One region of the Micromonospora sp. 067-2 genome, then DNA from elsewhere that is predicted to be linked to it. Evidence: riboswitches for the same ligand, from Rfam matches in the RefSeq annotation. Region 1 holds a riboswitch; the other holds the start of a gene.
What was found. A riboswitch is a leader RNA that binds a small molecule or an ion and turns the genes downstream of it on or off. The one in region 1 is predicted to bind thiamine pyrophosphate.

Region 1 (3,390 bases):
GTCACCCACGACCGGTGGTTCACCCGCACCTTCGACCGGTTCGTGCTGTTCGGAGGGGACAGCGAGGTGGTGGAGACCCCGGAGCCGGTCTGGGACGTGGGCTGACCCCGCACCGGTCCGGGGTCCTGGTGCGTCCGGCCGGCATAGGGTGGATCTCGTGACTGAGATGACCTATCGCCGGCTGGGCGACTCCGGGCTCGTGGTGTCCGTGGTCGGCATCGGCTGCAACAACTTCGGCCGCAAGCTCGACGTCGACGGCACCCGCGCGGTGGTGGACGCCGCCCTGGACGCCGGGATCACCCTGTTCGACACCGCCGACATCTACGGCGAGCCGCAGGGCGGTTCCGAGGAACTGCTCGGGCAGGCGCTCAAGGGCCGCCGGGACGACGTGGTGGTGGCCACCAAGTTCGGCATGGACATGAACGGGGCAAACGGTCCGGACTTCGGTGCCCGGGGCTCGCGGCGCTACATCGCCCGCGCGGTCGAGGCGTCGCTGCGCCGGCTCGGCACCGACCACATCGACCTCTACCAGATGCACGAGCCCGACCCGGGCACCCCGATCGACGAGACGCTCGCCGCCCTGGACGACCTGGTCCGCGACGGCAAGGTGCGCTACCTGGGCAACTCCAACTTCGCCGGCTGGCAGATCGCCGACGCGGACTGGGTCGCCTCGTCCAACGGTCGGGCCCGCTTCATCTCCGCGCAGAACCACTACTCGTTGCTGGAGCGGTCCGTCGAGACCGAGGTGATCCCGGCCTGCGAGCGGTTCGGGCTCGGCATGCTGCCGTTCTTCCCGCTCGCCAACGGCCTGCTCACCGGCAAGTACAAGCGTGACGGGCAGCCGCCCGCCGGCAGCCGGCTCTCCGGCGGTGGCCGGTACGCGGAACGGCTCGCCGCGGCCGACTGGGACACCATCGAGGCGATCGAGGCGTACGCGGCCGAGCGGGGGCTGAGCGTGCTCCAGGTGGCGATCGGCGGGCTGGCCGCCCAACCGGCGGTGACCTCGGTGATCGCCGGCGCCACCACGCCCGAGCAGGTGCACGCCAACGCCGCAGCCGGCACCTGGGAGCCCACCGACGACGACCTGGCCGCACTACGCGCCATCCTCTGACCCGCCACCCCGCCCGGCTCGTGCCGGCGCGGGTGGCGTGGCGCGGTGACGGGTGGAACAACAGGTACGTCCGGACGGGGTCATGACAGCCGTGGTGTTCCACGCGTGGCGCGATGCTGCCGGCGTCGCGGTTCGCGCGGCGGCCGCCGGGGGGCGGCGGGTGCGGTGGCGGCGTGTCGGGTGGAACAGGGCGGCTGTCACGGGCGCGGTTGGACGCGCCTGGCGTTCCACGTCGTGCTGCGCCGTCGGCGGGGGCAGTCCCGCGTCGAGCAGTAGTAGCCGCAGGCGGGTCTCCATCGGCGACTCACTGAGCGCCTCGGCTGCCGAGGAAGGGCAAGAGGCCCACCTGTCGTGGGATCCGGGCCGGGACGGCATCAGGACAGCATCGCGTGATGGCATGGTCACCCGCTGCCCCGGCTGTCGAGTTCGGACGTTCGTCGGAAAAACGGTGTCCCCGCCCTTGGCGGATCCGGGAAAGCGTCGTACGGTGGCACGCAAGTAACCCACGGGAGCCCGGTGTACCGGGCTGAGAGGGGGGCTGAAGCCCCCGACCGTTGAACCTGATCCGGGTAATGCCGGCGCAGGGAGGAGAGTTGCCGTGCCGTCCCTTGGACGACTGCATCTGATCACCGACACCCGACCCGGGCGGGATCCGCTCAGCGTGGTGCGGGCCGCCCTCACGGCGGCCGGCGCGGACCTGGTGGTGCAGGTCCGGGTCGAGGACTCCGCCACCGATCTCGAGGCGTACGACCTGGCTCGCCGGGTGCTGGCGCTCTGCACGCCGTACGGGGCGAGCTGCCTGGTCAACGACCGGCTGCACGTGGCGTTGGCGGTGGGCGCGGCCGGCGGGCACGTCGGCGCCGACGACCTGCCCGTCGCCGCCGCCCGCCGGGTGCTCGGCCCCACCGGCGTGCTGGGAGCCACCGCCCGCGCGCCGGGGACGGCGGTCGAGGCGGTCGCCGCCGGAGCCAGCTACCTGGGCGTCGGGCCGTGCCACGCCACCAGCACCAAGGTCGGGCTACCCGACCCGATCGGTCCGGCGGGGGTACGCGCCGTCAGCGGTGCCGTCGACGTGCCGGTCATCGCGATCGGCGGGGTGACCGCCGCCCGGGTACCGGCGCTGCGCGACGCCGGCGCGTACGGAGTGGCGGTCGTCGGCGCCGTCTCCGCCGCCGCCGACCCGGCCCGGGTCACCGCGGAACTGCTGAGGGCGCTGACGTGCTGACCGGCCGGTCCGCGTCGACGCCATCCGACGAAGGGGCCCGGCCGGATGTGGCGGTGGTGGGTGCGGGGCCGATCGGGCTCGCGGTCGCCTGGCGCTGCGCCGCCCGCGGGCTGCGAGTGGTCGTGCACGATCCGGCCTCCGGCTCCGGCGCTTCGGCAGTGGCCGCCGGCATGCTCTCCCCGGTCGCCGAGGCGTACTTCGGTGAACGGCAGCTCACCGGGTTGCTGCTGGCGTCCGCCGCCCGCTGGCCGGCGTTCGCCGCGGAGTTGACCGAGGCGACCGGCGCCGAGCTCGGCTACCGGACCGAGGGCACCCTGATGGTCGGGCTGACCGGCGACGACCTGGCCGAGGCGCGCCGACTCTGGGCGTACCAACAGGGTCTGGGGCTGCCGGTGACCCCGCTGCGCCCCACCGAGCTGCGCGACCGCGAGCCGGCGCTCGCCCCCCGGGTGCGCGGTGGGGCGCTCGCCCCCACCGACCACCAGGTCGACCCCCGCCTGCTGGTGCCGGCGCTGCGCACGGCCGCCCGGCGGGCCGGCGCGGTGCTCGTGCCGCAGCCGGTCCGGCATCTGGGCGAGGTCGACGCCCGGGTCACCGTGGTCGCCGCCGGCTGCGGCGCCGCGGTCCTCACCGGTCTGCCGGTGCGGCCCGTGAAGGGCCAGATCCTCCGGCTGCGCGCGCCCGGCGGCGTCGCGCCGGGCTTCCGGCACGTGATCCGGGGGTACGCCGACGGCGAGTCCGTCTATCTGGTGCCCCGGTCTGACGGGGAGGTGGTGCTCGGCGCGACGGTCGAGGAACGGTCCGACACCACGGTCACCGCCGGCGCGGTCCTGCGCCTGCTCCGGGCCGGGGTCGACCTGCTTCCCGAGCTGGCCGAGTACGACCTGGTGGAGGCGGTTGCCGGCCTGCGCCCGGGCACCCCCGACAACGCGCCCATCCTCGGGCCGCTGCCCGGCCGACCGGACGTGCTGGCCGCCACGGGTCACCACCGGCACGGCATCGTGCTCACCCCGGTCACCGCCGACCTGATCGCCAACCTGGTGACCACAGGCGT
Region 2 (3,390 bases), on a different contig from region 1:
GTCATGTGTCCTCCGTCGTCCGGCTGCGGGCCAGCCACTGCACGGCGAAGTCGACCGCGGCCCGCTGGCGCATCAACCTGCCCGTCCCTGCGCCGACCGGTCCGACACGGACCGCCCCGGTGGCCTCCAGGTCCAGGCCCAACACGCCGAAGTCGGTCTCGTCGAGCCGTACCTCCTGCCACCACACCCACTCGCGGCCGCCGTCGGCGGTGCGCACCGCAGCGCCCACCTGCTCCCGGGGCGGAGCCGACCGGCGGTACTCGGCCAGGTGCAGGGACGTGTTCACGCCGTGGCCCACACCGAGCAGCAGCACGTCGGCGTCCAGCTCGTAGAGCCGGGCCAGTGGCGAGCCCTCACCGAGCATGTCGACCCGGGCGTGGCCGGCCACCACCTGCTCGGCTGCCGGCCCGAGCGCGGCGAACGACACCTGCGGATGCGAGCTGCGCAGCGCTCCGGGCCAGCAGCGGACCGTCTCGGCGAGCACACCCATGTACCGACTCGGTGTGACCGCCGGGTCGAAGCCCGGCATCTCGGCACGGATCAGCGGCCACCAGTCCACCGGCACCGGCGGGTTGCGCCACTGGGCGGGGTCGCTGTTGTCCGGCGTGTGGGTGGGCACCACGATCGTGCCGTCCGGCCCGACAGCGTCCCGCAGCGCGAGCGCCACCGCCTGCGGCCCGCCGCACACGAAGCCCAGCGGACGCAACGCCGCGTGCACCAGCAGCGTCCCGCCGGGGCGTACGCCCAGCAGTCGCAGCTGTGCGGCGAGCGCCCGCCGGGTGCCCGGCGCGCTGGCGTCCGTCGTCACGGTGGCCCCTCCCTGCCCGACGCGGCTCAGGCCGAGCCGGCGACCCGGGCCAGGATCGCCTCGGCCAGCGGGCCTGGCGCGGCGTCCGGGATCCAGTGACTCACCCCGCGCAGCTCGATGAGGCGGTAATCCCCGGTGACGTTCGCGGCGCACGCCTCGGCGGCGGTTCGGCCGATGGCGATGTCGCGGTCGCTCCACACGTACGTGGTGGGTACGGCGACCGGGCCGACGCCGGCCAGGTCGGCGCGGGACATCGCCCGGTACCAGTTCAGTGCGGCGGTGAGGGCTCCCGGCTCGCGCATCGGGTCGGCGTAACGGTTCACCCGCGACGCGTCGCCCACCCCGCCGAGCAGTTTGCGCAGCGCGGTCGCGTTCAACGCCAGCAGCACCTTTTCCGCCTTGTCCGGTTTGCGGAACAGCGCGATGTACGACGAGCGGGCCTTCTGCTGGCCGTCGGTGGCCAGAGCGTGCGCCATGGCCGCCGGATGGGGCACGGACACCGCCGTCAGCGTACGGACCCGCTCGGGGTGCCGGGCGGCCACCGCCCAGGCCACGATGGCGCCCCAGTCGTGGCCGACCAGGTGGACGGCGTCCAAACCCAGTGCGTCGAGTACGGCCACCACGTCGGCGACCAGCTCGGGTATCCGGTAGTCGGCGACCGCCGCCGTTCGGGCGCCCGGCGAGTAGCCCCGCTGGTCCAGCGCGTACGTGCGCAGCCCGGCGGCGTGCAGCACCGGGGCGACCTCGTCCCACTCGCCGGAGTGTTGGGGGAAGCCGTGCAGCAGCAGGACGGGCGCGCCGCCCGACGGACCACCGGTGTGCACCTCGAACGTGAGACCTCGCGCGTCGATCCGCATGATCGTGAGCCTACCCAGCCGCGCGGAGGTCGGGCCGTACGCGGAGGTGACGGTCGCCCTGCTGGGCCGGCACCCCTCGTCGGTGCTAGCGTCAGCGAGACAACTTCATATCCGACAGGGGAGCGCACAGCGCTGAGAGTGCGGGCACGCCCGCAGACCCTCGAACCTGATCTGGGTAATGCCAGCGCAGGGAGTTCGGTCGACCTCCAGCCGCGCCGTGGGTCCGGTGCCACCGGACGCGCGGCGTGCGTCTTCTCCTGGTTCTCTTTCCTGAACTGGGAGCATCGACATGAATCACAGCGACACCAATCGCTGGCGTACCGTCGACATCGTGGTCGCCTCGGTGATCGCCGTCGCCTTCGGCGTCATCTTCTGGGCCTGGGGCCTGGTCTGGAGCGCCACCGAGGGGGCGTTCGCCTTCTTCCCGCCGGCGCAGACCCTGCTCTACGGCGTCTGGCTGATGCCGGCCGTGCTCGGCGGCCTCGTCATCCGCAAGCCCGGCGCAGCGCTCTACTGCGAGACGGTGGCCGCGGTCCTCTCCGCGCTGCTGGGTAGCCAGTGGGCCGGCACGGTGATCCCGCAGGGCATCGTGCAGGGTATCGGCGCCGAGCTGGCCTTCGCCGCCTTCCGGTACCGCTCGTTCCGGCTGCCGACCGCGGTGCTGGCCGGTGCGCTGACCGGCGTGAGCGCCGCCCTGTTCGACTTCTTCGTCTGGAACGCCGACTACGCGCTCGGCGACTACCGGATCCCGTACGCGCTGCTGACCGTCGTCAGCGCCACGGTCATCGCCGGCGTCGGCGGCTGGCTGCTCACCCGCGCCCTGGCCAACACCGGCGTCCTGGACCGCTTCCCGGTAGCCCGCGACCGCGCCCCCATCTGACCCGCGCCGCGCCGCGCCCACCCTCGTTGATCATGAGGTTGGCGGTGGAATGGATCTCTGGAACCCCCGCCAACCTCATGATCGATCGGCGGGGCCGGGGCAGGGAACGGGGCAGGGCAGGGGACGGACGGCTGGGGGTGTGGGGTGAGCGGGGTATCGCTGCGGGGGTTCGGGTGGCGGCACGCCGGGCGGAAACGCTGGGCGGTGCGCGGGGTCGACCTGCGGGTCGAGGCCGGCGAGCGGTTGCTGCTGCTCGGGCCCTCCGGCGCCGGCAAGAGCACCCTGCTCAGTGCCGTGGCCGGGCTGCTGCCCGAGGACTCCGGCGAGCAGGAGGGCACCGTCGAGATCGACGGGCTCGACCCGCGCAAGGGGCGGGAACGGGTCGGCATCGTCTTCCAGGACCCGGAGACCCAGCTGGTGATGGCCCGCTGCGGTGACGACGTCGCGTTCGGGCTGGAGAACCGGGGGGTACCGGCCGGCGAGATCTGGCCCCGGGTGGACGAGGCGCTACGTCGGGTCGGTTTTCCGTACTCCCGGGACCGGAGCACCGCCGCGCTCTCCGGCGGGGAGCAGCAACGTCTCGCGCTGGCCGGCGCGCTGGCGCTGCGCCCCGGCCTGCTGCTGCTCGACGAGCCGACCGCCAACCTGGACCCGGCCGGCGCCGATCTGGTCCGCCGAGCGGTGGCCGGCGCGCTGGACACCGACACCACGCTCATCCTCGTCGAACACCGGGTAGCCGAGGCACTGCCGCTGGTCGACCGCGTCGTCGTCCTGGAGCCCGGCGGCGGGGTCCGCGCGGACGGCCCGCCGCAGGCGGTCTTCGCCAGGCACGGTGCCGCCCTCGC

Region 2: linked by a shared signal. The riboswitch ahead of ACLJN9_RS12335 (ECF transporter S component) and the one ahead of thiE (thiamine phosphate synthase) in region 1 are both predicted to bind thiamine pyrophosphate.

What each region holds. Positions count from the first base shown of each region.
Region 1 is NZ_JAJPWB010000015.1:17,829-21,218, reverse strand. It holds gene ACLJN9_RS29795 (ABC-F family ATP-binding cassette domain-containing protein) at 1-105, shown strand, start outside; gene ACLJN9_RS29790 (aldo/keto reductase) at 149-1,111, shown strand; TPP riboswitch at 1,607-1,715, shown strand; gene thiE (thiamine phosphate synthase) at 1,710-2,336, shown strand; gene thiO (glycine oxidase ThiO) at 2,330-3,390, shown strand, end outside.
Region 2 is NZ_JAJPWB010000004.1:550,817-554,206, forward strand. It holds gene ACLJN9_RS12320 (sugar isomerase domain-containing protein) at 1-5, opposite strand, end outside; gene ACLJN9_RS12325 (aminoglycoside N(3)-acetyltransferase) at 2-808, opposite strand; gene ACLJN9_RS12330 (alpha/beta fold hydrolase) at 835-1,665, opposite strand; TPP riboswitch at 1,772-1,876, shown strand; gene ACLJN9_RS12335 (ECF transporter S component) at 1,955-2,545, shown strand; gene ACLJN9_RS12340 (ABC transporter ATP-binding protein) at 2,690-3,390, shown strand, end outside.